DNA from 3 places in the Methylobacterium sp. 174MFSha1.1 genome. Region 1 is predicted to be linked to each of the others. Evidence: riboswitches for the same ligand, from Rfam matches in the RefSeq annotation. Region 1 holds a riboswitch; each other region holds the start of a gene.
The links. A riboswitch is a leader RNA that binds a small molecule or an ion and turns the genes downstream of it on or off. The one in region 1 is predicted to bind cobalamin.
Positions count from the first base shown of each region.

Region 2: linked by a shared signal. The riboswitch ahead of BM430_RS08500 (TonB-dependent receptor) and the one ahead of BM430_RS17095 (TonB-dependent siderophore receptor) in region 1 are both predicted to bind cobalamin.
Region 3: linked by a shared signal. The riboswitch ahead of BM430_RS32070 (CbtB domain-containing protein) and the one ahead of BM430_RS17095 (TonB-dependent siderophore receptor) in region 1 are both predicted to bind cobalamin.

Region 1 is NZ_FPCB01000018.1:152,613-162,228, forward strand. Features, by position in the region: gene BM430_RS17065 (cold-shock protein) at 1-71, shown strand, start outside; gene BM430_RS34060 (hypothetical protein) at 158-373, shown strand; gene BM430_RS17070 (DUF6481 family protein) at 377-760, shown strand; gene BM430_RS17075 (hypothetical protein) at 799-996, shown strand; gene BM430_RS17080 (DUF2490 domain-containing protein) at 1,427-2,131, shown strand; gene BM430_RS17085 (acetyltransferase domain-containing protein) at 2,272-3,423, opposite strand; gene BM430_RS17090 (hypothetical protein) at 3,420-3,659, opposite strand; gene BM430_RS17095 (TonB-dependent siderophore receptor) at 3,659-5,656, opposite strand; cobalamin riboswitch at 6,001-6,210, opposite strand; gene BM430_RS17100 (TAXI family TRAP transporter solute-binding subunit) at 6,311-7,246, opposite strand; gene BM430_RS17105 (SGNH/GDSL hydrolase family protein) at 7,463-8,380, opposite strand; gene BM430_RS17110 (OpgC family protein) at 8,341-9,438, opposite strand; gene BM430_RS17115 (hypothetical protein) at 9,580-9,616, opposite strand, start outside.
Region 2 is NZ_FPCB01000009.1:164,510-174,125, forward strand. Features, by position in the region: gene BM430_RS08470 (CYTH domain-containing protein) at 256-1,128, opposite strand; gene BM430_RS08475 (TetR/AcrR family transcriptional regulator) at 1,272-1,886, opposite strand; gene BM430_RS08480 (MFS transporter) at 1,957-3,264, shown strand; gene trxA (thioredoxin) at 3,428-4,336, shown strand; gene BM430_RS08490 (LON peptidase substrate-binding domain-containing protein) at 4,483-5,151, shown strand; gene BM430_RS08495 (Trm112 family protein) at 5,214-5,417, shown strand; cobalamin riboswitch at 5,544-5,691, shown strand; gene BM430_RS08500 (TonB-dependent receptor) at 5,895-7,901, shown strand; gene BM430_RS08505 (GNAT family N-acetyltransferase) at 8,367-8,840, opposite strand; gene BM430_RS08510 (hypothetical protein) at 8,910-9,158, opposite strand; gene BM430_RS08515 (cytochrome c) at 9,522-9,616, shown strand, end outside.
Region 3 is NZ_FPCB01000062.1:1,423-11,038, forward strand. Features, by position in the region: gene cobO (cob(I)yrinic acid a,c-diamide adenosyltransferase) at 197-802, opposite strand; gene cobU (bifunctional adenosylcobinamide kinase/adenosylcobinamide-phosphate guanylyltransferase) at 799-1,311, opposite strand; cobalamin riboswitch at 1,440-1,641, shown strand; gene BM430_RS32070 (CbtB domain-containing protein) at 1,671-1,847, shown strand; gene BM430_RS32075 (CbtA family protein) at 1,936-2,682, shown strand; gene BM430_RS32080 (DUF1636 family protein) at 2,679-3,056, shown strand; gene cobW (cobalamin biosynthesis protein CobW) at 3,053-4,087, shown strand; gene BM430_RS32090 (Uma2 family endonuclease) at 4,499-5,089, shown strand; gene cobN (cobaltochelatase subunit CobN) at 5,096-8,371, shown strand; gene BM430_RS32100 (hypothetical protein) at 8,368-9,616, shown strand, end outside.

The DNA of each region.
Region 1 (9,616 bases):
AGGTTTCCTACGAGATGGAGACCGACCGTCGCAGCGGGAAGCAGTCGGCCGGCAACCTGCGCGCCGCGTAACGCTCCGGTACCGGGATGCGGATGGTTTCGTCCGCATCTCCCGCCCTGCGCCGCGGCGCAGGCCTGACCTCCATCGGATCATTTGAGTGAATTTTACGTTCAGTTCGCAATCTACTGGTGCGGCGATCGAGCCCGCGACCTTCCAGGTGCAGCAGATCTGGCAGCAGGTCGACGACCAGCGCCGCGACATCAGCCACCTGATCGACCGGACCTACCGTTACCATTCCGTCCGGGAGCTCCATTGGCATCTCGCCGACCGGTTCTCGCGCCCGATCCGCTCCCTCGCCCTGAGCCGGGTCTGAGCGATGGGCAAGTTCAAGGAAGCGCCGCTCGGCGACAGGCTGGGCTCGGCCGCTGCGGCCCGGCAGGCCGCCCTCGCCCGGTTCCAGGCGCGGGCCACCGAGGACGACCCGGCCCTCGCGGCGCGGCGCGCGGTGCGGCAGGCGATCACCGCGGCACGGACCGTCCGACTGGCCGAGCGCGAGGCCGAGCGAACCGCCCAGGAAGCTGCCCGGGTAGTGCAGGAGGCTGAGGCGCGGGCCGCGGAGGCGCGCCAGCGCGAGGCCGCGGCCGCCGAGGAAGTGGAACGTGCCGCCGAGGCCGTGCGGACGAATGCAGCGCTACAGGCTGACCAGAAGGCCGCGCGCGACGCCCGATACGCGGCCCGCAAGGCGCGCCAGCGCGGGTGAACGGCGCCCTCTCGCCGGATGTCGGAAGGAGTGGCGCAATGCTACACAAGTTCAAGCTGAATCAGCGCGTGCGGATGGTGCGGGCCGGATCGTCCGACAGCCATGCCAGCGACATGGATGCTTTCGAGGTCGTCCGGCTGATGCCGGAGGACCGCAGCGGAGAGGCCGCCTATCGCATCCGGTCGCGGATGGGCGAGCGCGCCGTGCGGGAGAGCGAGATCGTCGCGCTTCCCTGATGCGCCAGTGGACCGTCGAGACGGTCCGCTGCACCCGTCGAAGGCTCGACGATCAGTTGCAGCCTACCTTGTGCAGGCCTTCGAGTTGCCCCGTGCCGTCCATCCTTAAGGACGGTCGTGGAGCCGCGATCGACGCTGCCGGTGCGATGTCGCGGTGCTCGACGACGCCCTCGTGATGCTCGACCGCGATGGATCACGGTGGTTTCCTCGGCTATCCCCGAGGCCGAGAACCCAGCCAGGATGAGCGCGGCCGCGTCCCCGCACGGATCAAAGATAGACGGTCGGTGCTGGGCATGGTGCGCGTGTTCGTGGCCCTCCCGCAACAGGCGTCAAACCTTGCCGGTTTGCCGGCAATAAAGCGTCGCGCCCACTCGTTTGCCCTCAAGAGAGCCCCGGTCCGATTCGCGCGGGCGCATCCGATGGAATGGGCATGATCGCGGCCGGACGTCTGCTCCCTCTCCTGCGCATCCTGTCGCCCGTCCTCGGGCTCGCGGGCGCGAGCCTGCCGGCGGCGGCGCAGGTCGACCACGACGGTCAACTCTGGATCAACGCCACGGCCTTCGGCAGCATCGGATCGTTCGCGGTGTTCGCCGAGGTGCAGCCGCGCTTCGGCGAGGGCATCGCGAACCTCGACCAGCTCATCCTGCGGCCGGCCGTCGGCTGGAAGATCACCGACGCGGTCACCGTCTACCAGGGCTACGCCCGGGTCGAGAACACGCCGCTCGGGCAACGCGCCTTCGCGGAGGATCGCAGCTTCCAGCAGGTCGGCTGGGAGATCGGGACGGTCGAGCGGGTCAAGCTCTCGTCCCGCACCCGATTCGAGCAGCGCCTCCAGACCAACGGGCGGGACACGGGCTTCCGCCTGCGCCAGATGCTGCGCGCGGCGGTGCCGCTGACCGACGAGACGCGCGGCGTCGCCGCTCTAGCCTGGACCGAGGCCTTCGTCGCCCTCAACGATACCGATTGGGGCGCGAAGGCCGGCTTCGACCGCGTCCGCGCCTTCATCGGGCTGGAAGTGCCGCTCGCCGGGAAGTCCACTGTGGAAGTCGGCTACACGAACCAGACGGTCAACGCGCCGGCCTCCCGGGTGACGATGGATCACATCCTCTCGGTGAGTTTGTTCGTGCGGCAGTGAGCATTCGTACCGCTGAATGTTCAATTTGGCGCACGACGTTCCCACCCCACAAAGTCATTCCGGGCTCCGCGGCGCGGCCCCGGAATGACGTGGTGGGTATAAAAAGCCGCCAGTGAGCTTCGAGGGCTGAAGCTGAGCCATTACAGATAGCTCAGCACCGGATGCCGCCCTTGCCGCTTCAGCCCCACCATCCAGCGGCACGCCCCATAGAGCGGCAGGCTGAGGAAAGCCGCGATCAGCCAGAGCTGCGCCGGCGACCCGGCCTCGACCCGGCCGGACGGGCCGGCGAAGCCAAGGACCAGCGCGAGATGATAAAGCCCGCGCAACAGCCAGAGATGGACGACGTAGAAGAACAGCGGCGCGCCCCCGAACACCCGCAGCCAGGCGAGGCGCGCGGCCGGCAGCGCCTCGAACAGGGCAAGGAGCCAGAGCCCGAGGCCCAAAGTGAGCAGCAGGAAGCAGGCCGACGGCGGATACTTGGTGAGATTGAGGAAGGACAGGACCGTCGCCCCGATGGTCGGGCCGGCCTGCCAGGGCACCGGCTCGCCGTAGCCGTCGAGCCCCCGCAGCACCAGGAACCCGGCGAGCGCCGCCGCCCCGAGGGCGAGGAGCCGGCGCTGCCGGGCGAGGGGATCGAGGGCGAACCACGGCCCGAGGGCGTAGCCCGCCGCCGCGACGCCGATCCAGGGCAGCACCGGGTAGGAGGTGCGGGCCACACCCCAGGGCAGGTCGATGAGGCCGCGCTGGTGCAGGATCGACCACGGCACGTAGCCGGCCTGGCCCGGCGCCAGCACGATCCCGTCGAGGAGGTTGTGCCCGAGCATGATGACGAGCGCGACCGCCGCCAGGGCGGGGCGCGGCAGCCGCAGCAGGCCCGCCAGCGCGACCATGCTGAGGCCGATCGCCCAGATCACCTGCAGATACAGGACCGGCGGCAGGATCTTGCCCGTCCAGGCGAGGTTCACGAGCGTGAGCTCGAGCCCGATCAGAAAAAGTCCGCGAGTGAGGAGGAAGCGCGAGGCCGCGCCCGTGCCGTGCTTGCCCGCGTAGAGGCAGGCCGAGAGGCCGGTGAGCAGCAGGAAGACCGGCGCGCAGAGATGCGAGGTCAGCCGCGTCGCCACCAGGTTGGGGGCGGTGACCGCGAGGTCCATCGGGTCGCGGACCTGGGCGTGCAGGAAGAACGTTTCCCGGACGTGGTCGACCAGCATCAGCAGCATGACGAGGCCGCGCAGGGCGTCGATCGCGGCGATGCGCGGGGCGGTCGTGCGCGTAGATGTGGATGCTGCCGTCATGATCCGGTCTCGGTGGCGAGGCGGGCGAGGAGCCGGCGCACATCCGGCGGCGTCCAGATCGGGCCGCCGCGGGGCTTGCGCACCCCGCGCCGGGTCAGCGAGGCGGCGATGCCCTCAGGCGTTCCGCCGGTCTCGGCGGCGATCACCGCCAGGACCGGCGCGAGGTCCCGGCGGTAGCGCCGGGCGCGGGCGGCGGCGGCATCGCGGCCGGCATCGCCCTTGCGGAGCGCCACCATCAGAACCGCACCGACAGGGTGCCGGTGAACCGGCGCGGCGCTCCCGGATAGACCCGGAGCGCGCTGAGCGAGCTCTCGTAATACGTGGTGTCGAACACGTTCTCGACGTTCAGGCCGAACCGGACATTCTCCCAGCGGTAATAGGCGAGGGCATCGACCGCGATGTAGCCCGGCAGCCGGAAGCTGGCATTGGCGTCGCCGGCCCGCTCGCCGACGGCGCGTACGCCGCCGCCGAGGCCGAACCCCTTCCACGGCCCCTCCTGCACCTCGTGGATCGCGAGCAGGCTGCCCGAGTGGCGCGGCACGTTGATCAAGGGCGCGCCGACCGGCAGCACATTGTCCTTGGTGATTACCGCGTCGGCGAAGACGTAGCCGGCCAGGAGCTTGATCTCCGGCGTGATCTGGCCGGCCGCGGTGAGCTCGAAGCCCTGGCTGCGCACGCCGCCGGCCGCGAGCGAGAAGCCGGAATTATTGGGATCGGCGGTCAGCACGTTCTGCCGCTCGACCCGGAAGGCGGCGCCGGTGAGGCTCAAGGCGCCCCCGAACAGGTCGAGCTTGATGCCGACCTCGTAGCCCAGACCGCTCTCCGGCGCGAAGGGCCCGCTTCGCGCCGCCGCGAAGGCGTCGGGCCCGGTATTCGGCCGGAAGCTGGTGCCGACATTGGCGTAGAAGGAGAGCGCCTGTAGCGGCTGGTAGACGAGCCCGGCCCGGGGCGAGGCGGCGAAATGGGTCTGGTCGGTCTGGAGCCCGGTGGTCCGCTCCCGGAACGACTGCTCGAAGACGTCGAAGCGTGCCCCGACGAGCGCCTTCCATTCCGGATTCAGGCTGATCTGGTCCTGGACGTAGAAGGCCGTGTTGGTGACCTGCTCGAAGCCGTTGGTCTGGAAGGCGAAGGGCGGCAGCGGCCGGCCGTAGACCGGGGCGTAGATGTCGAGGGAATAGGGCGTCTGGCGGAAGCGCGAGCGGACCTGCTGGTAGCGGGCATCGGTGCTCTCGCGCTCGACGCCGAGGAGCAGGGTGTGGCCGATCCCGGCGGTGTCGAAGCGCCCGACCAGCTCGGCCTGCCCGATCGCCACGTCCCAGCGGTAGTTGCGCAGGTTGCGGTCGCGCAGGACGGTGCGGTTGTCGGCGGCGATCCCCCTCACCTCCACCGCCTCGCCGGTCAGCGCGCCGGTGTTGAAGGAGGTCGCGAGGCGCATCTGCCAGTCGGCGTCGAAGCGGTGGTCGACCCGCACCTGCATCATGTCGCTGGATTGGTGGATGCTCTGGCCCGGCTCGCCGAGGAAGCGGGAGATCGGCAATGCGCCGAGCTGCCCGTTGATCGCCACGATGCCGCGGTCGAACACCGCGCGGTTGCGCAGGAATTCGGTCTCGACCGTCACCCGCATGTCGGGCGTGACCTGCCAGCTCACCACCGGGGCGACGAGGAGCCGGTCGCCGTCGACGAAATCCCGAAAACTGTTCTGGCGTCCGGCGGCGAGGTTGAAGCGGTAGAGGAGCGTGCCCTCCTCGTCGAGGCTGCCTCCGGCATCGACCGTGCCGCGGGCCTGCTCGAACGAGCCCCAGAGTCCGCCCATCTCGACGAAGCGCTCCCGCGTCGGCTGCTTGGTGATGATGTTGACGAGGCCGCCCGGGTCGCTGCGGCCGAACAGGCCGCCGCCGGGGCCCTTCAGCACCTCGATCCGCTCGATGTTCTGGGCGTCCTGCTGGGGCGGGAACCCGCGGGCGAGGGGGAATCCGTTCTTGTAGATCTCGGCCGTGGCGACGCCGCGAACGGCGTAGCCGAGGGGCGAGAGGCCGCCGAAATTGTTCTGCTGCACGATGCCCGGCGTGTAGGCGAGGACCTGCTCGGCCCGCGTCGCCGCCAGATCGGTGATGACCTCGCGGGGGGCGACGGTGACGACCTGCGGCACGTCGCGCTGGGGCGTGTCCGTCTTGGTGCTGCTGACGGCGCGGTCGGCGCGAAAGCCCGGGGTCGGGCCGATGAGGCCGATCATGCCGGCGGCGGTCGTCGGGAGCACCGGCAGGCTCGGACCTGGCACGGGCGGGCGCGGGCCCTCCACCACGACCTCGTCGAGGGCGATGGTCTCCTGCGCCCGGGCCTCCGGCGCCGCGGCGCCGAGGACGAGCGCGGTCGCCAGGGTCGCGCCGTACCGACGCCGGTGGGGCGCCGGGTGAGCGGACGGAGCGCTGGGGGACGGCGGACGGCGTTTCACGGAGCGTACTCGACTGTTGCCGCGCGACGCGATCCGGGCGAGCGGCAGGCTGCGTCCGCGCGATCGCGCGGCGCAGGGCCCGAGCGCTCCTCCGGGCCGCACCGCCCGCGGGACGTGACCGCGCCGGAACGGCGCGCGCTCAAGGCAGGTCTCCTGGCTCGCGGATCGTCGGCTCCACCTGGCCTTCCCGGTGCAGGCGCACCAGTGACCGTCGGCGGCGGAACCTCTCCGCTCACAGTTGCGGGGGCAGCCCCGGTTTCGTCCCGTCGGGACTCACCGGGTTCCCTCTTCGCCCGCGGGCTCGCGCCCGGGGAACCTTGGCGGCACCATCCATGGCAGGCCGCCCGCCGGGGAGCAACATCTAGAAACGCAATGTAATAATGTTGCGATCGCTGTGTCCACAGGATCACACCGGCTGGTGCGGCCTTCGGGGCTCTACTCGCCGCGCAGGAAGGCCGCGGTCGCGGGATGCAGCCAGGCCGCCGGGACGGCCTCCTTCAAGTCGTGCGGATCGCTCGGCCGCTCATGCGGCAAGAGCCGGGCGAGGGCCGGCTTCGCCTTGTCGATCGCCGCGACGAGGCGGGTGACCGCGGCCGGGTCGAGGCCGGGCCGGCCGAGAACGAAGCTCCAGGATCCCACCGTCTCGATCGCCGCGTTCTGGCCCGGGAAGGTGCCGGGCGCGACGGTGATGCGCCGCAGGGACGGGCTCGCCGCCAGGATCGCCGGGATCGCCGCCGCCGCGGGGCCGAGGAAGCGGGCGCCGCCCGGCGCCTCCGCCATGCTCCGGAATCCCGGCCAGCCGGTACCACCGCCGAACAGGGCCGCCGCACGTCCGTCGTGCACCAGTGCCGGGCCGTCGCCGGCGTGCTCGAGGAGGATCGGACGGATGTCGTTCTCGGGGTCGATCCCGGAGCCGCGCAGGACGGTCCGGCCCATGGCGGTGAGGCCGGAACTCTTCGTGCCGAGGGCCACATTTTGCCCGCGCAGGTCGTCGATGCGCGTCACCGGGCTCCCCGCCGGCACCACGAACAGGCCGGGTGCGGCGTAGACCGGCGCGACCACCGTCACCGCCGGCGCGCCCTGCCCTTCGAGCGCTTCGTAGGCGTACTCGCCCTGGACGAGGCCGAGATCGACCTTGCCGTCGCGCAGGAGCGCCAGATTCTCGGTCGAGCCCTTGCTGGCGCGCAACTCCAGGGTGAGGTCCGGATCCACCTCCCGGAGCGCCGCCGCCAGCGCCGCGCCATAGGCCGGAAACCCGCCGCCGGGCGTCGCGGTGGCGAGGACGAGGCGCAGGGGCTCGGCGGCGCGGGGGGCGGGGATCGCGGTGAGGAGGGCGATGCAGGAGGCGGCGATCAGCCAGGGTTTCAGCATCGATTCTGATCCTGCATTCTCTCGACGGTTCTTGCCACCCGCCATGTCATTCCGGGGCCGCGCAGCGGAGCCCGGAATCCAGACACTCGGGTGATACAGGATGAAGCGGAATACGATCCGCTTTCTTCTGCACGACCTGCGGTTCTGGATTCCGGGCTCCGCTGCGCGGCCCCGGAATGACATGGCGGGTATGAGGAAGGGGGTTAGAGCTATACGTCAGTTCGCCGGAACCGGCACCGCCGCCTTCGCCGGCGCCACGTCCGGCTGGAGCAGCGAAACGGTGATCGCCCGGGTGACGTGCTCGGCCATGCAGCGATAGCCGAGATCGGCCAGGCGGAAGCCGGCGCCGGACTGCGCCGTGTCGCCCCGCGACTCGCCCTTGAGCGCGCTGATCGCCCGCGTGGCGAGGTAGCGCATCGCCTCGTAGCGCTGGACCAGGGGCACCTGCGCGCGCTCGGCGACTTTCTGGATCGCCTGGACGAACTGGCGGTAGTAATCGTCCTTGGCGAGGCTCGCGGTGTATTGCGGATCGACCAGCACCACGTCGATCCCGTGCGACTTGATCCAGGCGACCGTCTCGGCCAGCGACTGCGAGAAATCCTCGATGTCGACGCGGGCGAGCGCGTCGTTGCCGCCGACCTGCCAGACCACGAGGTCGGGCTCGATCTCCGCCACCTGGTTGCGCAGGCGCTCGGCCGCCCCGAAGGCGATCTCGCCCGAGACGCCGCGGCTCTCCACCGTCACCTCGATGTCGGGGAGCGAGCGGGTGAGCGCGTCCTCCAGCCGCACCGGGTAGGTGGCGGCGGTGCCGATGCCCCCGGAATTGGAGCCGATGGTGAGGACCTGGACCGCCCGGTGCTCGACCAGCGCCTTCTTCACCGCCTTGAGCTTGGCCAGCGTGTAGAGCTTGGAGCCCGGCACCCGGCACTCGGGGGAGAGGCTGGGATCGGGCGCGTCCAGGCCCGGCGCGGTCGCCTGGAGCGCCGGGATCTCGGCATGGGCCGGCTGGGCCTGGCCGGGTTGCACCTGTCCGGGCTGGGGCGTCGTCGACTGCGCCTGCACGGCGAAGCCGAGGCACGAGACCAAGGCGAGGCTCACGCCGCCGAGGAGGGACGGGGAGAGCGAGAGCGCCATTCGACGAACCATGCCGTGAAGGAGAGTGAGGCCAGCCCACATCCTACGACGAATAAGTCCGTCGCGAAACCTCCCCCGCTCCAGAAACGAATCAGCTGTGCACCGAGGCTGGCGACCGAGCCGACCGAGAACACCGCGAGCGAATTGCGCCCGAGGCCGGCGAGCTGGCGGGTGAGCCAGCGCGCCCGCGGCTGGACCAGGGCGAACACGCCCTGGAAGGCGAGGAGCACTCCGAGGAAGTGTATCAGCCGGGCCGGCGACAGGTAGGACTTGTCGAAGATGAAGAGCAGCCGCGGCTCCGGCACCGCCAGGGGGTCGGGGCGCAGGTTGAACCAGGACAGGACCGCGCCGACGAGCACGATGACGACCCCGAGCGGCATCAGCTTGCGGCGCCAGGCCAGGAACCGCTCCGAGCTGCGCCGCCACTCATGCGCGGCAAAGCCCAGCACCAGCAGCAGCTGCCAGCACAGCGGGTTGAAGAACCAGTGCCCCTCCACCGGCCAGCTCGGGATGTTGATCTCGAAGACCAGGCTCACGGCGTAGAGCAGGGCCGAGATACCGACCGCGAGGCCGAGATGCACCCGCGACAGCAGCACGAAGGCCGGCGCCAGCCCAAGCAGCACGACGTAGAGCGGCAGGATGTTGAAGAAGCCGAGCTGGTGCAGCAGCGTCACCCAGCCGACGGTGGCCTGGATCGGGTCGCTGAAGATCGGCCCGGCATTGTGCCACTCCACGAGCAGCGGGTTGTCGAGGTAGAGCGCCGCCCCCGCCAGCATCGCCAGGGCGATCGCGGTGATGACGAGCTGCGCCCGGTACACCTCGACCATCCGCGAGACCAGCCGCAGCACCGTGCGGGCGGCCGGCTCCGGCACCCCGTCGCGCCCGCGGGTGGCGATGCCGATCGACCAGCCGGCCAGGAACACGAACAGCTCGGCCGCGTCCGAGATCCCGTACTGGGAATAGGTATAGTTCTGGAAGACGTTGCCCGGGATGTGGTTGATGAAGATCGTGATCAGGGCGATGCCGCGCCAGAAATCGACCGCATTCGGTTCACGCATGAGGCTCGTGGTCCCTTTTGCCGGCCTGCGGACGTCCCCGGACCGATGGGGAGTGCCTGTCGTCGTTGAATTTAGCCCATGAGGAGGCCACCGCGCATCTCCCGCGCGGCGGCCGTCCGGGATCGTGGAGGGCGCCCTGCCCTACTTCACGATCCGGTCGAGGCGGTTGTTGACGAAG
Region 2 (9,616 bases), on a different contig from region 1:
CCGTCCAGTCGCCACCGCCCCTCGCGGCCGCCCGCACGCGGCCGGTCATTGATCGGGCGCGGGCGGGGCCGGACGTGGCGTGCCGCGCCGACGCGCCGGCGTCAAGCGGCCGAGGGATTAAGGAGGCCGCTCAACCGTACGGCCGCGCTTCCGCACGACCTGTCGCGCACACCGGACACGAAAAATCCCGGGCTCCGCCGTGGCGGAACCCGGGATCGATCGACGTCGCGTCACGGTCGGGGCGGTTGGCCGCCCTCAGGGCGTCGGCTGGGTCCGGCGCGGGCGCACGGTCCAGCGCTCGAAGGCCGGGGTGCCGTCGTCGCGGGCGGCATCCCCGCCCGGCACCGCGGCGCCGAGCGCCTGGGACAGGCTCTCGATCACGTCGTCGATGCGGGTATCCGGGTGCGGCTCCGGCGGCGGCGTCGGCTCGGGGGCGGCCTCGGCCTGGGGCGGCGGGGGCGGCGCCTCGTGGACGGGCTCGGGCTCCGGCGGTGGGGGCGGCGGCGTCGGCTCGGGCTGCGGCGGCGTGGCGATGCGGCGGAGCGCGTTGACCACCCCGGTCTCCTCGCCGTTGCGGCTCGGCGCGGCGTAGCGGCCGAAGCCGTAGCGCGGCTCGATCAGGTCGAGCACGGCGTCGAGGGCGGCGTTGGACAGGCCGATCTCGCCCGGCTGCGGCACGCCCTGGAGCGCGATGCTGCGGCCCTCGTAGGCCGCGTCCGCCGTCACCTCGGGGCCGAACCACGGCGGCGCCGGGAAGCCGTTCGCCTCGTCGGGATTGTCGAACACCACCGTCACCACGTCGACCTGGCCCGGGGCGACGTAGCGGTCGATCAGGGCGTCGCGGCCGTTGCCGAGCGCCACCTGGGTGCGGTCGTAGGCGGCGCGGCCGGCGCAGACGTCGAGGAGCGCGTCGCCATGGGCGCGCGGCACCTCCGTGCGCTCCTCGCTGGAGGCGCCGCCGTCGGAGGTGACGAGAACGAGGTGGCACTGGCCGCCATCGACGCGCACGAACGAGGTCCGGCCGGATTGGGGCGGGAAGTACCCCTCGGTGATGCGGGAGGAGCCGCGCTCCTTGCGGATCAGGCGGACCAGCGCCGGCGCGACCTGGAAACGTCGTACGAGGGTCATACGCTCTACTCCACGGGGGTCGCGGCCCGGACACTGCCTAAGAGGCGATGGGCCGCGATCGGCGTCAACTCTCGCGTATCGACCGATCATGGCGACAGAATCAAGGCCATGCTGCCGCCGCCCCCCGATTTATTGACGGAATTCTATGGTGCGGCGCGCGATGCTGACGCTCCGGTCCGGCTCGCGGCGATCAGGACCTCGGCGGCGCCGGACAGCGAACGGTTGGGCCCGTCGGGGCCGAAGATCTGCCCGCAGGCGAAGGCGCCCTCGACGAGGAGCAGGATGGCGTCGGCGAGACGCTCGGGCGCCTCGGCGCCGATCGTACCGGCGACCTCGGCGAGGCGGGCATGGAGCGCGCGCCGGCCCTCGCGCGCCGCCTCGCGGACGGGATGATCCGCCTCCGGATACTCGACTACCGCGTTGGAGAGGCCGCAGCCGCGAAAGCCCGGCCTGGCGCTGCGCGTCGCGATGCCGTCGACGAAGGCGACGAGGCCGGCCTGCGGATCGTCCGGATGGGCCGCCAGCGCCTCGTCGAGGCGGGAGCGCAGGCGCAGGTCGTAATCCTCCAGGCAGGCGACGACGAGCGCGTCCTTCGAGGCGAAGCCGCGGTAGAGGCTCGGCTTCGTCACCCCGGCCCGGGCCACGATCTCGTCGACGCCGACGCCGCGAAAGCCGCGGTCGTAGAACAGCTCGCGGGCGGCCGCCCGGATCCGGTCGCCGGCCCGGACGGGTGCGCTGCCGTCATGCGCCTCCGCCATGCTTTCACCCTTGACGATGTTACTGACTGGTACGTAACGTCCTAGCACGATTCGGGGAGGATGTCCCAGCATGAGTTCGACCGTGTCGCCGCGGGGCCTCGCCTCCCCCGCCGCTCCGAGACCGCGGCCCTTCGGCCAGAACTACGCCTTCGTGGTGGTGGGCGTGATCTTCCTGTGCCTGCTCGCGGCGGCGGGCCTGCGGGCCTCGCCCGGCGTGCTGATCCTGCCGCTGGAACAGGCCTTCGGCTGGAGCCGCGGCACCACCTCCTTCGCCGCCGGGCTCGGCATCTTCCTCTACGGCCTCGTCGGGCCCTTCGCGGCGGCCCTGATGCAGAGCTTCGGCATCCGCCGCACCCTGCTCTGCGCGCTCGCCCTGATGGCGGCCTCGACGGCGCTGAGCGCGCTGATGAGCGAGCCCTGGCACCTCATCGCCACCTGGGGCGTGCTGTCTGGCCTCGGCAGCGGCTGCGTCGCCATCGTGCTCGGCGCCACCGTGGTGAACCGCTGGTTCGCCGTGCGCCGCGGCCTGTTCATGGGGCTTCTCACCGCCAGCACCGCCACCGGCACACTGGTCTTCCTGCCCGGCCTCGCGGCGATCGCGCAGGCCGGCGGCTGGCAACCGGTGGTGCTCACCGTCGCCTGCGCCATCGCGGCGCTGATCCCGATCGTCGCCTGGCTCCTGCCGGAGCGGCCCTCCGATATCGGCCTTACCCCCTACGGGTCGGCGCCCGGCACCGTCTCCGAGCCGCCCCGGCGCGCCAACCCGTTCAAGGCGGCGATCGACGGGCTGGTGCGGGCGAGCGCCAAGGGCGATTTCTGGCTCCTGTTCGGCACCTTCTTCATCTGCGGGCTCACCACCAACGGGCTGGTCGGCACCCACCTGATCTCGTTCTGCGCCGACCAGGGCATCCCGGAGGTGCGGGCCGCGGGGCTGCTCGCGCTGATGGGCGTGTTCGATCTCATCGGCACCACGGGCTCGGGCTGGCTCACCGACCGCTACGACCCGCGCAAGCTGCTGTTCGTCTATTACGGCCTGCGCGGCCTGTCGCTGATGGCCCTGCCCTTCACCGACTTCTCGTTCTACAGCCTGTCGATCTTCGCGGTGTTCTACGGCCTCGACTGGATCGCCACGGTGCCGCCGACGGTCAGGCTCGCCAACGAGGCCTTCGGCGAGCGCGACGCCCCGATCGTGTTCGGCTGGATCGCCGCCGGCCACCAGCTCGGGGCCGCCACCGCCGCCTTCGGCGCCGGCCTGGTGCGTGCTTCGGAAGGCCGCTACCTCGAGGCGTTCCTGGCCGCCGGGCTGACCGCCCTGATGGCCGCGCTGATGTCGCTGATGATCGGCCGGATGGGCCGGGCGGCGCCGGCGGCGGCGTGACGATCGAGCCGGGCGCGCCGCTGCGGCCGCGTCCGGCATTGCTGTTTTCCCGTGCTGTTTCGGGCTTTGCGCGCCTTGCCCTGGCCGGGGCGGCCGGTCTACCCCATCTGATCGGCGGGCCGTGCAGGCCCGCAACGTGAAGGCCGTTCTCCCGAGGTCATCGATGCTCACCGACACTCCCGCGGCCGGCCAGCCCCCCGCGGGCGCCCTGATCAAGGACACCACCACCGCGACCTTCCGCCAGGACGTGATGCAGGAATCCCTGCAGCAGCCGGTGCTGGTCGACTTCTGGGCGCCGTGGTGCGGGCCGTGCAAGCAGCTCACGCCGATCATCGAGAAGGCCGTCAAGGATGCCGGCGGCAAGGTGAAGCTCGTCAAGATGAACATCGACGAGCATCCCCAGATCGCCGGCCAGCTCGGCATCCAGTCGATCCCGGCGGTGATCGCGTTCCAGCGCGGCCAGCCGGTGGACGGCTTCATGGGCGCGCTCCCCGAGGCGCAGATCAAGGCGTTCATCGAGCGCCTGGTCGGCCCCGTCGGCCCGACGGCGATCGAGGACGCGATGGCGGAGGCGCAAGCCGCCGCCGAGGCCGGCGACACCCAGGCCGCCGCCGAGATCTACGCCGCGGTGCTCGGCCAGGAGCCGGGACACACCGGCGCCATCGCGGCCCTCGCCCGCCTCCACCTCGACGCCGACGACCTCGAGGGTGCCCGCCGCTTCATCGACGAAGCGCCGCCCGAGGCCGCCAAGGACCCGGCCATCGCCGCCGTGAAGGCCGCGATCGAGCTCGCCGAGCAGGCGGCGTCGCTCGGCGACCTCGCCGGCTTCCAGCGCCGGATCGAGACCGACCCCGCCGACTACCAGGCCCGGTTCGACCTCGCGCTCGGCCTCAACGCCAAGGGCCAGCAGCAGGAGGCGGTCGACCAGCTGATCGAGATCGTCCGCCGCGACCGGACCTGGAACGATGACGGCGCCCGCAAGCAGCTGCTCCAGCTGTTCGAGGCCTGGGGACCGATGGATCCGATGACCATCCGCGGCCGGCGCAAGCTGTCGACCCTGATGTTCTCGTAAGGCCGGCTCAAGTGCATCTCGGGCGCGGCATTACGCCGGACAGGTATCCACGCCGGCGGAGCGCGCCCTAGGTAGCAGGCTGTGATCCCGGGCCCGAGACGACGCGGCCCGGGGACACCCCTCCGATCCGCGCGGGAGCGACGCCGATGAGCATGAACGTCGCCTACAAGGGGCCGGCCGACTGCCCGACCGAGATCCCGGTCTTTCCCCTCCCCGGGGCTCTGCTGCTGCCGCGGGGCCAGATGCCGCTCAACATCTTCGAGCCGCGCTACCTCGCGATGATCGACGAGGCCCTGCGCACCGACCGGGTGATCGGCATGATCCAGCCGGATTCCGAGTCCGGCGAGACCCCGCTCTCGCCAAAACTCTTCCGGGTCGGCTGCGCCGGCCGCGTCACCCAGTTCGCCGAGACCGGCGACGGCCGCTACCTGATCTCGCTCACCGGCATCGCCCGGTTCCGGATCGAGGAAGAGCTGCCCAACGCCACGGGCTTCCGCCGCTGCAAGGTGACCTTCGCGCCGTTCGAGAGCGACTTCCACGCCCGCGCCGGCGAGGAGGCGGTGGACCGCGCCGGGGTGCTGAAGGCGCTTCGCGATTTCGTCGAGGCCAACGACCTCAAGGTCGACTGGGCCGGGATCGAGGAGGCGCCGAACGAGGCCCTGGTGAATGCGCTCTGCATGATGAGCCCGTTCGGCCCGCGCGAGAAGCAGGCGATGCTGGAAGCGCCCGACCTCAAGACCCGGGCCGAGGTCCTGATCGCCGTGACCGAGATGGAGCTGGTGCGCGCCTCCGGAGCCGAGCCGACGCTGCAATAAGCGGCGCTTTGGGCTAGAGACCCAGGCGCAAGGTCCCACCGGACCATTCGGAAGGACGTCCCGTGAGCGATTCCCCCGCCTCCTTCGAGGCCACCCGCATCGACCCGAAGCTGCTCGAGCTGCTGGTCTGCCCCCTGACCAAGGAGCGGCTGGACTACGATTCCGCGCGCCAGGAGCTGATCAGCCGCTCGGCCAAGCTCGCCTACCCGATTCGCGACGGCATCCCGATCATGCTGCCGGAGGAAGCGCGGCCGCTGGCGGATTGAGGCGACGGCGCCGCGCCGACACGGAACCCCGCGCGGTGTCCCGTCGACAACCGGCAACACGCCCGACAAATCGGCGCGCGCCTCGTTGGCGCCCGCCCCGTTCCCGCCTACACCTCGACGGGACGGTTCCCCCCGGGGATCAAAAGGGAACGCGGTGCGAGAAGCCGCGGCTGCCCCCGCAACTGTGAGCGGCGAGCCCTCCATCACCGACGTCACTGGGTGCCGGAGCCCGGGAAGACGATGGGAGGCAACGACCCGTGAGCCAGGAGACTTGGTGGGAAGAAGACCTGCCGTCAGCCGTGGTCACATGTGGGCCGCGCCGGCCGGGGTGTGCCGGTGCCTCCACGGTGACGTGCCACAGCCCGTGAAGGCTCGCCCGTGCCCGTCTCCCGTTCCCGGTTCCTCGCGGCCCTCGCCGCCGCATGCCTGCCTGGTCCCGCTCTCGCCCAGGACGATATCCCCCTCGACCAGATCGAGGTGAAAGCACCAGTGACCGCCGCGCCGGGGGCGGCCAGCGCCGGCTATCCCGGCGGAATCACCGGCATCGGCGGGTCCTTGCGCCCGGTCGAGGCGGCGAGCGCCGGGATCATCGGCGGAGCCGTCATCAACAGCCTGCCTGTTACCCGCCCGGGCGAGGTGCTGGAGGCGGTGCCGGGCCTGATCGTCACCCAGCATTCCGGCGAGGGCAAAGCCAACCAGTTCTTCCTGCGCGGCTTCAACCTCGACCACGGCACCGACATCGCCCTCCACGTCGACGGCATGCCGGTGAACATGCGCACTCACGCCCACGGCCAGGGCTACGCCGACCTCAACTTCCTGATCCCCGAACTCGTCGGCGCGGTGGAGTTCCACAAAGGGCCCTACTTCGTCCGCGACGGCGACTTCGCCTCCGCCGGCTCGGTGCGGATCGACTATCTCGACAAACTGGACAGGAACATCGCGCTGACGACGCTGGGCAGCTTCGGCTTCAGGCGCGGGCTCTCGGCGGCCTCGGTGCCGCTCGGCGCCGGCAACCTGCTCGTCGCGGGAGAGGCGCAGGCCTATGACGGGCCGTGGGTCGTGCCCGATGCCCTGCGCAAGCTCAACGGCGTCGCCCGCTACAGCCAGGGCACCGCCACGGACGGCTTTGCCGTCACCGGCATGGCCTACTGGGCGAAGTGGAACGCCACCAACCAGATCCCCGAGCGCGCGGTGGCGGAGGGGATCATCGGCCGCTACGGCAGCCTCGATCCGACCGATGGCGGAGACACCGGACGCTTCTCGCTCTCCGGGCGCTGGAGCCAGTCGGATGCCGGCGGCATCACGCGGGCCTCGGCCTACGTGATCCGCTACCAGATGAACCTCTGGAACAACTTCACCTATTTTCTCAACGATCCGGTCAACGGCGACCAGTTCCGCCAGCGCGACGCCCGGGTGCTCGGCGGCGGCGAGGTCAGCCGCGTCTTCCAGGGCGACCTGTTCGGTCTGGCGATGGAGAACGAGATCGGCGTGCAGACCCGCACCGACGACATCCGGGTCGGCCTTTTTAACACCACCGCCCGGCAGTACCGCTCGACGGTGCTCGACGACCGGGTGCTGGAGGCGAGCGCCGCTGTCTACTACGAGAACCGGGTGCGCTGGACCGACTGGCTGCGCACCAGCGTCGGCTTCCGGGCCGACGGCTACTATGCCGACGTCCGCTCCGACACAGCCGCGAATTCGGGGAAAGCCCGCGACGGCATCGTCAACCCGAAGCTCGGCGCGGTGTTCGGCCCGTTCGCCGACACCGAGATCTACCTGAATTACGGTGGCGGCTTTCACTCGAACGACGCCCGCGGCGTCACCGCGACGGTCGATCCGGCGAGCCCTCTGTTCAATATTGCCCGCTCGCCCTTCCTGGTCCCCTCGACGGGCTACGAGGTCGGGATCCGCAACCGCTCCATCGCCGGGCTGGAGACGAGCCTCGCCCTGTTCCGGCTCGATTTCGCCTCCGAGAACCTGTTCCAGGGCGACACCGGCACCACCGAGCCGAGCCGGCCGACCCGCCGCTTCGGCATCGAGTGGAGCAACCACTACGCCGTCACGCCCTGGCTGCGGCTGGAGGGCGACCTGACCCTCACCAATGCCCGCTTCGCCGACCGCGACCCGGTCGGGCGGCGGGTGCCGGAGGCACCGACCACCATCGCCTCGGCGGGCGTCACCTTCGGCGAGGGCCAGGGCTGGTTCGGGACCCTGCGCTTCCGCTATTTCGGGCCGCGCCCCCTGATCGAGGACAATTCGGTGCGCTCGAAGCCGACCGCCCTGCTCAACGGCCGGATCGGCTACGCCTTCGACAACGGCGTGAGCCTCGCCCTCGACGTGCTCAACCTGACGAACGCCCGGGCCGACCAGATCACCTACTATTATGAATCGCGCCTTCCCGGGGAGGCGGCGGGCGTCGCCGACCGGCACTTCCACCCGGTCGAGCCGACGGCCGTGCGGTTGACGCTGGCGGGGCGGTTCTGAGAGCTTGTTTGAGTTGACCGACCACCTTGAAACCCTCGATGTCATCCCGGGGCTGCGGAGCGGAACCCGGGATCCATAACCGCTGACGGCGCAGGATGAAGCGGAACGCTGGCCGCCTTGCCCAGCGTCGTCAGCGGTTATGGATCCCGGGTTCTCGACTTCGTCGAGCCCCGGGATGACGTTGAGAGATGTCGGCCTGTGTGCAGATCAATCGGCGCAACCGCTCAAGCAGGCTCTGAGGGACGGGTCAGCCATCGGTCGTCCTGCGCTGTTTCCCGCGGCGGAGTTGACATCCACAGGGTCATTCCGGGGCCGCGCAGCGGAGCCCGGAATCCAGACACTCGGATGGTGCAGAAAACGGCTGTGCCCGCTTCGCTTCTTCTTGAACGACCTGCGGTTCTGGATCCCGAACTCCGCTGTGCGGCCCCGGAATGACCCTGAGGGTTTCAAGAAGATCGCGGGAAATCAAACGGAGTCCGATAAATCCCGCCGCATCAGCGCGTACATCTTCTCCCGATACGAGAGAGTCTCGACCGTCCGCCAGCCGATTCCAGCGTAGAGCCCCTCGGCGCTGCGCGTGTAGAGCCACAGGGTCGGGATCCCGCGGGCAGCCGCCTCCGCCTCCACCGCAGCGACCAGCCGGACGGCGTGCCCGCGGCCCCGGGCGTGGGGCGCCACGAAGACGCCGGCGAGCCAGGGCGTCAGGTCGGGCCGCGTGTCGAGATCGTGGGCGGCGAGGCTCGCCATGCCGACCGGCTCGTCGTCGACCAGGAGCACGAAGGTGCGGGGCAGCGAGGCGGCCGCAGCGCCGACGGATTCGGCCGCGATCACCTCGGCGAGGCTGCGGCCCTGGCCCTGCTGGAAGGCCTCCCAGCGCCAGCGCGCGGTGACGGGGACGAGGTCGGGCCGCTCGGTGTTGGTGACGATCGCGTGAGGCATCGGACACGGCTCCCCGGGACGGGCCGTCCTTCGCCTGCCCGGGTCGAACCCGTCAATGCCAAGCGTGCCTCAATGCCATCCTTGGCCGAACCGGCCGGTCGAGTGCATCAGGGTGTGCCCGCATTCGAGGCAGAGGTAGCGGGTCTCGACGCCGCCGCCGAACGCCTCGACCACCGGGGTCGAGGCCACCACCATCAGGCGGGCATGGGGGCGCTCCTGCCAGTGGGCGCGCATCTGGCCGCAGCAGGCCCGGCAGGCCGCGTCGTCGGCGCTCATCGACGGGGGCCCGAGGCGGGCGTGGAAACTCTGCTGGGCCATGCGGCGTCGGTCTCGTGCGGGTGAGCCGCATCCGAAACGATCCCGGGACGGATCGCCCGTCGGCCCCGCGGGATCAGCAAGAACGGGACCGGGCTAAACGGCGGAAGCGGGCGGGCGACCGTCCGCTCGGGGTCGAACCATGCGGAAGCTCCGCCGCTCGACCGGTACGGCTAAGCCAAACCGGCGTCGCTCCGCCGGTCGGACGATATCACTGTTTCGCGGGATTGCGGCAAGACTGTGCGGCAGACCGGTCCGCATGCACGGTCGGGTCCACCGGAACCGTGGCTGGGGGCACCGGTTGTCTCGCCGCCGGGGGTGCGAGCCTGCGCACGGTCGGAAACGCGCGGCGGGAGGAGCCGGTTGGTGGGACGTCGCCGGATCGCCGCCTGGCTCGGAGGAGCGTTTGTCCTCGCCGCCGCAGGGTTCGCGGCCATGGCCTGGCGCCCCGCCCTCGCGCC
Region 3 (9,616 bases), on a different contig from region 1:
GAGACCTCGGATCTGGGGCGAGGTCGGCGGGCCGGGATATCCTGAGAGCCTCAACCGCCGACACGTCGCAGCGGTTGAGAGATGACGAGCACTCCGCCGCTAATTGCGCGGCGAATAAGATAATCCGGTCGGGCGGGCGCTGGTCATGGCCGAGCTGTAGCCCCGTCCCACCATCCCCGTCAATCAGAACCTGCAGTCAGAACTCGATGCCCTCCTGCGCCTTCACCCCCGCGGCGAAGTGGTGCTTCACCGAGCCCATCTCGGTGACGAGGTCGGCCGCCGCGATCAGTTCCGGCTTGGCGTTGCGCCCGGTCACCACGACGTGCAGGTCCGGCCGGCGCCGGCTTAATGCTTCCACCACCTCCGCGAGCGGCAGGTAGTCGTAACGCAGGGCGATGTTGAGCTCGTCGAGGATCAGGAGCCGGATCGCCGGATCGGCCATCAGCGCCTCGGTCTTCGCCCAGGCGGCGCGCGCCGCCGCCACGTCGCGGTCGCGGTCCTGGGTCTCCCAGGTGAATCCCTCCCCCATCGTGTGCCACGCGACCTGATCCTGGAACCGCTCCAGCGCGAAGCGCTCGCCGGTCTCCCAGGCGCCCTTGATGTACTGTACCACTCCGACCCGCCAGCCGCGGCCGAGCGCCCGCAGCATCAGCCCGAAGGCGGCGGTCGACTTGCCCTTGCCGGGGCCGGTATGGACGATCAGCAGGCCCTTCTCGATCGTTTTGCCCGCGACCTCGGCGTCCTGCACCGCCTTGCGCTTCTCCATCTTGGCGCGGTGGCGCGCCGTCTCGTCGTCGCTCATTGGGCGTCTCCCTTGATGATCATCGGCAGGCCGGCCACCACCAGCACCACCCGGTCGGCCATCGCCGCGAGGCGCTGATGCAGGCGCCCGGCCTCGTCGCGGAACCGGCGGGCCAGCGCGTTCTCCGGCACGATGCCGAAACCCACCTCGTTCGAGACCAGCACCAGCGGCCCGGCCGCAGCCCGGCAGGCCTCGACCAGCGCGCCGGTCTCCGCCGCGAGGTCGGCGCCTTCGTCCAGCATCGCGTTGGTCAGCCACAGGGTCAGGCAATCGACCAGCACCGGCCGGCCGGCCGGCGCCCGGGCGATCGCCGAGGCCAGGTCGCGCGGCGCATCGACCGTCTCCCAGGGGACGGAGCGGCGGGCGCGGTGCTCGGCGATGCGCGCGCGCATCTCGTCGTCCCACGCTTGCGCCGTCGCGACGTAGCGCCAGGGGCCCGGCATCGCCTCGATCAAGCCTTCCGCGTAGCGGCTCTTTCCTGAGCGGGCTCCACCCAGCACCAGGGTCAGGCGCGGGGCGGCGCGGTCCGGATCCGGCACGGACGTCTCCTTATCTGGCGAAAAACTCGGGGCCGCGAAAAACTCGGGGCCGGAGGTGTCGCGGCAGGCCGCGCCGATTGCAAGCCCGCAGGCGACCGGCTAGGGTCGGGCTCGACGGTGCCTCGGCGACGAGGTGAAAAGGGAACGCGGGAGCCGGGCTTCTTCCGGTATGCCGCGGCTGCCCCCGCAACTGTGAGCGGTCGCACACGGTCCGCCATCGGCCACTGGAGCGATCCGGGAAGGCGGTGGGCCGGCAAGAAGCCGCGAGCCAGGAGACCTGCCGTCACCCCTTTCTCTCGACGCCGCCGGTGGGGCGGCAGGAGTTCGTCATGGTCGCGATCACCCGGTCCCTCTCCCCCGCCCTCGTCGGCGAGCGCCTGAGCGCCGTCCTCCTGGCTGCCACGCTCGGCATCGGGCTCCTGTTCGTCTCCGGCTTCGCGCCGGTGGTCGCCCTGCATAACGCCGCGCACGACTGGCGCCACGCCCACAACTTCCCCTGCCACTGACCAGGGCCCGACCCTCGTAAAGCCGCGCGGCCTGCGCCCCTGAGGGGCTGCGGGCCCGCGGCCCTTTGGTCGTGCAGGTGATCCTACGATGACGAAACGTCTGCTCGCCGCGGCCCTGGTCGCCGGCTTCCTCGCCGCTTGCGTGGCCTCGGTTCTGCAATTCGCCCTCACCTCGCCGCTGATCCTGGCGGCGGAGAAGTACGAGACGGCGGAGAGCGTCGCGCCGGCCACCCACGCCTTCGCCAACCCGCTGATCGTGCTCGCCCATGCCGGCCACGACCACGGGGCCGAGCCGCAATGGCAGCCGGCGCCGGGCCTGCCGCGTCTCGCCTTCACGGCCCTCGCGACACTGGTGAGCGGCATCGGCTACGCGCTGCTGCTCGGCGCCGTGCTGGTCGCGACCGGACGGGCGGTGACGCCGTCCGAGGCGCTGAAATTCGGCATCGGCGGCTTCCTCGCCGCCAGCCTGGCGCCGGCGGTCGGGCTGCCGCCGGAACTGCCCGGTGCCGCGGCCGCCGCCCTCGAATCGCGCCAGCTCTGGTGGGTGGCGACGGCGCTCGCCACCGCGACCGGCCTCTACCTGGTGGCGATCCGCCGCGGGCCCGCCGCGATCGCGGTCGGCCTCGCCCTCATCGTCGCGCCTCACATCTGGGGTGCCCCGCACGGGCCGGAAGAGATTTCCGCGATGCCGCCGGTCTACGCGGCGCAGTTCGCCGCCCGGTCGCTGGCGGTCGCCTTCGCATTCTGGGCGGTGCTCGGCCTCGCCTTCGGCTGGGCCTGGGGTGCCGTCGCCGGCACGAGGGGCGTTGCGCGCCGGAGCGAGGTGGCCGCGTGAGCGATCCTGTGACTCTCTACGTCTGCACCACCTGCCGCGACGCCACCGATCCGGCCGACGGCCCCCGTGCCGGCGCACGTCTGCACGACGCGCTCGCCCAGGCGCTCGCGGCCCGGCCCGGCGCGCCGGTGCGGATCGAACCGGTAGAGTGCCTGTCGGTCTGCAAGCGGCCCTGCACGGTCGCGGTCGCGAGCCCCGGCCGCTGGACCTACATCTACGGCGACCTCGACCCGGCGATCTCCGCCGACGTCATCCTCGACGGCGTCGGCCTCTATGCCGGGACGCCGGACGGCCTCGTGCCCTGGCGCGAGCGTCCACAGGAATTCCGCAAGGGCGTCGTCGCCCGCATCCCTCCCGCGCCGGTGACCCCATGACCATCCTCAAGAAGATCCCCTGCACCATCGTCACGGGCTTCCTCGGCGCCGGCAAGACGACGCTGGTGCGCCACGCAGTCGAGCACAACGACGGCCGTCGCCTCGCGATCATCGTCAACGAGTTCGGTGATGTCGGCTTCGACGGGTCGCTGCTGGCCGAGTGCGGCATCCCGGGCTGCGACGCCGACGCGGTGGTGGAACTGCCGAACGGCTGCATCTGCTGCACCGTCGTCGACGATTTCGTGCCGGCCCTGAACAAGCTCCTCGACCGGCCGGAGCCGCCGGAGCACATCCTGATCGAGACGTCCGGCCTCGCTCTGCCGAAGCCCCTGGTGCAGGCCTTCAACTGGCCGGCGATCCGCTCGCGGGTGACCGTCGACGGGGTGGTGGCGGTGGTGGACGGCCCGGCGGTGGCCTCGGGCGCCTTCGCGGACGACCCGGAGGCGCTCGCCGCCCAACGCGCGGCCGATGCCAGCGTCGATCACGAGAACCCGCTCGAGGAGGTGTTCGAGGACCAGCTCCTCTGCGCCGACCTCGTGGTGATGAACAAGTCGGACCTCCTCGACGAGGGCGAGCGGGCCCGCGTCCGCGCCGAGGTGGAGGCGCACCTGCCGCGCGCCGTCAAGCTCGTCGAGACCGCTCACGGCGCCCTCGATCCCCGCGTGCTGCTCGGCCTCAACGCGGCCGCCGAGGACGACCTCGCCGCCCGGCCCTCGCACCACGAGACGGAAGAGGACCACGACCACGACGATTTCGAGAGCGTGGCGCTGCCCGTGAAAGCCGCCGGCTCGCCCGACGAATTGGCAGCCCGCGTCGCCAAGGCCGCCGAGGTGGCGGGGGTCCTGCGGATCAAGGGCTTCTGCGCGGTCGCCGACAAGCCGATGCGCCTCGTCGTCCAGGGCGTCGGCCGCCGCGTCGCCCATCACTACGACCGGCCCTGGCGCCCGGGCGAGCACCGGGACGGGACGCTGGTGGTGATCGGGCTCACCGGGTTCGACAAGGCGGCGGTGGCGGCGGCGTTGAAGGGGTAGGTTCGGATTCGCAGGACGGGAGGCGCGCATCTCTCCTATCCCCGCAGGCGGGAGTTCTGTCCGGGGAAGGGAACGGCGCGGGTTTCGCCCTCCCCCCTCTGCGGGGGAGGGTGCCTGGCGGAGCCGGGCGGGAGAGGGGCAGCGCGACGCTGCTCCAGGTAGCGCGCGTCCTGAAGCCCGCGACTTCTCCGGAAGCGTCGCCCCCTCTCCCGGCCCCCTCCGGGGGCCACCCTCCCCCGCAGAGGGGGGAGGGGAAAAACCTGCGCTCTTTCGTTTCCCTGGACAGCCCTGCGTGGGCGAGGAAAGGAGAGATACGCGCTTTATTTTGATACGCGAGCGCCGGACGCCATATCCCGCCAAAGTTACATCGGCCCGGACCATCAGAACCCCCAGAGCCCGGGAGGGCATCGCATGTTGGAGCCCGCGCCGCGGCACTGGAGCGTGCAGAAGTTCTTCGCCTGGCACGAGCGCCAGGACGAGCGCTACGAGCTGGTCGGCGGGGTGCCGGTCCGCCTCAGGATAAGTGCGCGCAACGTCCACGACGACATCGTGGTCAACCTCGTGGCGGAGTTCCGTACCCGGCTGCGCGGGACGCCGTGCCGGCCCTTCACCGGAGACGGCAGCGTCGAGACCTTGCCGGGCCAGATCCGCCGTCCCGATCTCGGAATCGACTGTGGTGCCCGCGACCCGAACGGGCTGACGGCGGCAGAACCGCGGCTGGTCGTCGAGGTGCTGTCGCCCTCGACCCGCGACTTCGACGCCTTCGACAAGCTGGAGGAATACAAGGCGGTCGCGAGCCTCGCGGTGATCCTGCTGGTCGAGCCGAACGCCCCCGAGATCGCGCTCTGGCGCCGGGACGCGGACGGGGCTTGGCAGCGCCGACTCGTCGCCGGGCTCGAGCAGGCGATCGAGCTGCCAGAGTTCGGCATGACCCTGGCGCTGGCGGACGTGTACGACGGCGTCGCGTTCCCGCCGCGGCCCCGCCTGGTGTCGGGGACCTGAGGGCCGATGCACGTCCTGCGCATCGATTCGGTCTCCCTCGACGAGGGCGAGGCGGCGGTCGATCTGGGCCAGGCGCCCGGTGACATCGTCGCCCTGTCCTTCACCGATTCCGACCTCGCCGGTCTGGCGAACGCCTATGCGGGCCTGCCGGGGGAGTGGCCGAGCCTGCGGCTCGCCAAGCTCGCGCAGCTGCGCCACCCGCTCTCGGTCGATCTCTACGCCGACGCGGTGATCGCCCGGGCCCGCTTCGTGCTGGTGCGCTGCCTCGGCGGGCTCGATTACTGGCGCTACGGTATCGAGCGGCTCTCCGAGACCTGCCGCGCGCACGGCATTCCCCTCGCAGTGCTGCCGGGGGACGACCGGCCCGACCCGCGCCTCGACGCGGTCTCGACGGTGGCGCCGGAGCTGCGCGACACTCTCGACGCCTATTTCCGTGCCGGCGGCCCTGAGAACCTGCGCGGGCTCCTCACGCGGATCGCCGCCGAGCTCGGCCGGCCGGTCGCGGCCGAGCCGCCCCGCGCCTTGCCGCGGGGCTTTGCCTGGTGCCCGGGCTGCGGCGTGCGCGACCGGCCCGATCCCGCCTCGGCCCTGCCGCGGGCGCTCGTCCTTGTCTACCGCTCGGCGATCCTCGGCGGCGACACCGCGCCGGTCACCGCCCTCGCGGCCGCCTTGTGGCAGCGGGGCCTCAGCCCCGCCATCGTCGCGGTGTCGAGCCTCAAGGATCCGGAGGCGCTGGCGGCCGTGCGCGCGGCCGTCGCGACCCAGCGCCCCGCCGTGATCGTCGCCGCCACCGCCTTCTCGGCCCGCGACGACGCCGGCTTCGTCCTCGACGCGGCGGATTGCCCGGTGATCCAGGCCTTCACGGTCGGCGCGAGCCGGGAGGCCTGGGCGGCGTCGAGCCGCGGGCTCGGGGCGGCCGACCTCGCCATGCAGGTGGCTTTGCCGGAATTCGACGGGCGGCTCTCCGGCTTCCCGATCTCGCACAAGGAGGAGGCGCCGGAGGTCGAGGGGTTTCGCGAGCGCCGCGCCGTGCCGGATTTTTCCGGCATTGCCGCCACCGCCGACCGCGCCGCCGCCTGGGCCCGCCTCGCCGCCAAGCCGCGCTCCGAGCGCCGCCTCGCCCTCGTCCTGTCCGACTACCCGGCCCGGGGCGGCCGGGCGGGGTTCGCGGTCGGGCTCGACACCCCGGCGAGCGCCCAGGCCATCCTCGACCTCCTGGCCGCCGAGGACTACGCCGTCTCCGACATGCCGGAGCCGGACGCCCTGATGCGCCGCCTCACGGACGGTGCCCCGAGCCTCGCGGTGCCGCTCGCGGGCTACGAGACCTGGCGCACCCGGCTGCCGGCGGAGGCCCGCGCGGCCCTCGCGGCCGAATGGGGCGAGCCTGCCGACGACCCGGCCGTGCAGGACGGGGCCTTCCGGTTCCGGGCTCTGCGGGTCGGCTCCGTGCTGGTGGCGCTCCAGCCGGATCGCGGCCACAAGGGCGACCGCAAGGCGGGCTACCACGATCCGGACGCGGTGCCCTGCCACGCCGCCCTCGCCTTCCATCTGGCGCTGCGGGAGGGATGCGACGCGCTGATCCATCTCGGCACCCACGGCACCACCGAGTGGCTGCCCGGCAAGGCGGTGGCGCTCTCCCCCGCCTGCTGGCCGGCGCTCGCGGTCGGGGCGCTCCCGGTGATCTATCCCTTCATCGTCGACGATCCCGGCGAGGCGGCGCCGGCCAAGCGCCGGATCGGCGCCATCACGATCGGGCACCTGCCGCCGGAGACCGCCGCGGCCGGCCTCGATCCGGAGGCCGCGACCTTGCGCGAGCTGGTGGAGGAGTATTCCGTCGCAACCGTGCTCGATCCCCGCCGGGCGACGCTCATCGCCCGGGGCATCCTGGAGCGGGCGGAGGATGCCGGCCTCCTCGCAGCCGCCGGAATCGACCGCGCGACGCCGATGCCGGACGCGCTCGCCGCCCTCGACGCGCATCTGTGCGACCTCGCCGAGGTGACGATGCGCGATGGGCTCCACGTCTTCGGCGAGGCACCGGACGCCCATCCCGCCTGCGGCCCGGCCGAGCGGGCGGGGCTGCTGAAGGCCCTCGACGGCCGCTTCGTCGAGCCGGGCCCCGCCGGCTCGCCGGCCCGCGGCCGGGCCGACGTGCTGCCGACCGGGCGCAACCTCGCCACCCTCGATCCCCGGGCGCTCCCGACCCGGGCCGCCGCGATGCTGGGCGACAAAGCCGCCGCCGAGGTGGTGCGGCGCTACCTCCAGGACGAGGGCGAGTATCCCGCCCGCCTCGTCATGGATCTCTGGGCCTCGCCCACCTTGCGCACCGGCGGCGAGGACGTGGCGCAGGCTCTCGCTCTGATGGGCGTGCGCCCGGTCTGGGACCACGCCTCGACCCGGGTGACCGGCTTCGAGGTGCTGCCCCTCGCCCTTCTCGACCGGCCGCGGATCGACGTGACGGTCCGGGTCTCCGGCGCCTTTCGCGACACCTTCCCGGAGACGCTGGCGCTCCTCGACCGCGCCGCCCGGGCGGTCGCGGCGCGGGAGGAGGAGGATGCCGACAATCCCCTCGCCGCCGCCCGCCGCCGGGGCGAGGCGCCGGCGCGGGTGTTCGGGGCGGCGCCCGGCCGCTACGGCGCCGGCACCGCGGCGCTCGCCCTCGACGGCGCGTGGAGCGGACGCGGCGACCTCGCCCGAGCCTATCTCGACGCCACCGCGGAGGCGACGGGAGCGGCGGGCGCCTCGGACGCCGATTTCGCCGCCCGGGTCGCGGCGGCGGACGCCTATCTCCACGCCTTCGACGTCGCCGAGCGCGACCTCCTCGACGGCGACGCCGCCGCCGACGCCATGGGAGGCTTCTCCGCCGCCGCCGCGTCGTTGGGTGCGACGCCCGTCCTCTACAGCCTCGATACCAGCCGCCCCGAGGCGCCCCGCGCCCGCACCGCCCGCGAGGACGTGGCCCGGCTTGTGCGCGGCCGCCTCGCCCATCCGCGCTGGATCGCCGCGCAGCTGCGCCACGGCTGGCGCGGGGCGCAGGAGCTGGCGCAGGGGTTGGATGCGGTGTTCGTCATGGCGGCCGCCACCGATGCGGTCGCTGATGCCGACATCGACCGGCTCTACGACGCCTATCTCGGCGATCCGGACGTACTCGCGGCGATCGAGGCGGCCAATCCGGGCATCGCGCAGGCCTTGCGCGACCGCTTCGCCGACATGCGCAACCGCGGCCTGTGGCGCAGCCGGCGCAACTCCCTCGCCGCCCTCGACACGCGCGAGGCCGCCGAATGAGCCCCTTCGACCAGGTGCTCGTGAATCCCGCCCCTCGCCGCGGCTGGTGCCCGGGCCTCGCCCGGCCGATGCCGACCGGCGACGGCCTCCTCGTGCGGCTCCACCCTGTCGCCGGACGGCTGACCGCCGATCAGGCCCGTGCCGCCGCGCGTGCGGCGCGGGAGGGCGGCAACGGCCTCCTCGACGTGACCGCCCGGGGCAACCTGCAGATCCGCGGGGTGACGGCGGAGAGCCACGGGCGGGTCGTCGCGATCCTGGGCGAGGCGGGTCTCGGCGACCTGCGCCACGATGGCGGGCCGCAGCGGTTGACCTTGAATGCGCCGCTCGCCGGGGCGGAGGGCCTTAGCCTCGTCGCGGCTTTGGAGGCGACCGGGCGGGAGATCGCCGGGCTGCCGGCGAAGACGCTGGTGGCGGTGGAGGATGCGGTGGGCGGGCTCGGGCCGGTCGAGGCGGATGTCTGGGTGCGGTTAATTCCAGGATCACCCGGCATGACTGAAGCCCGCGGGATCCCCTCTCCCGTTTGGGAGAGGGGTAGGGGTGAGGGTGGCTCGGTGTCCGCAATAACCCTGAACTGTCCAGCTGCGCAGCTCAACGGTCTTAGCCTTCAGCGGAACCGTAGCACCCTCACCCCTACCCCTCTCCCACACGGGAGAGGGGATCCCACGTCTCTTTTGGCAGCCGAGTATGCGCTGAGTAGCTGTGACGCGCTGCCCGCACTCCAGCTCGCCATCGCCACCCCCGACGGCCCGCTCTGGCTTGCACCAACCCCTGCCCCCACTGCCGTCGCCAGCCTGCGTACCCTCCTCCACGGCCTCGCCGCCACCGGCGCCCGCCGCATGCGCGCGCTCTCGCCGCCGCAGCGCGACGCTCTCCTGGCCGATCTCACGCCGGGCGAGCCCCCCCCGGCCACCACCGCCCTCCCCGCCGGCCTGCACGGCCGTACCCTCCTCGCGGAACTCCCCTTCGGCCGCTGCGACGCCGCCCTGCTCGACCGCATCGCCGGCTGGAGCGTATCGCATGGCGACGGCCACCTCGCCCTCACGCCGGGCCGCGGCATCGCGCTGACCGCCCGCGACGCCTCCGCCGCCAGAACCCTGCGCGAGGAGGCCGAGGCCGCCGGCCTGATCGTCGATCCCACCGATCCGCGCCTGGCGGTAGCCGCCTGCCCGGGTGCGCCGGCCTGCGCCTCCGGCGGCACGCCGGCGCAAGATCATGCGCATCGCCTCGCCGCCGCCTTCGCGCCCC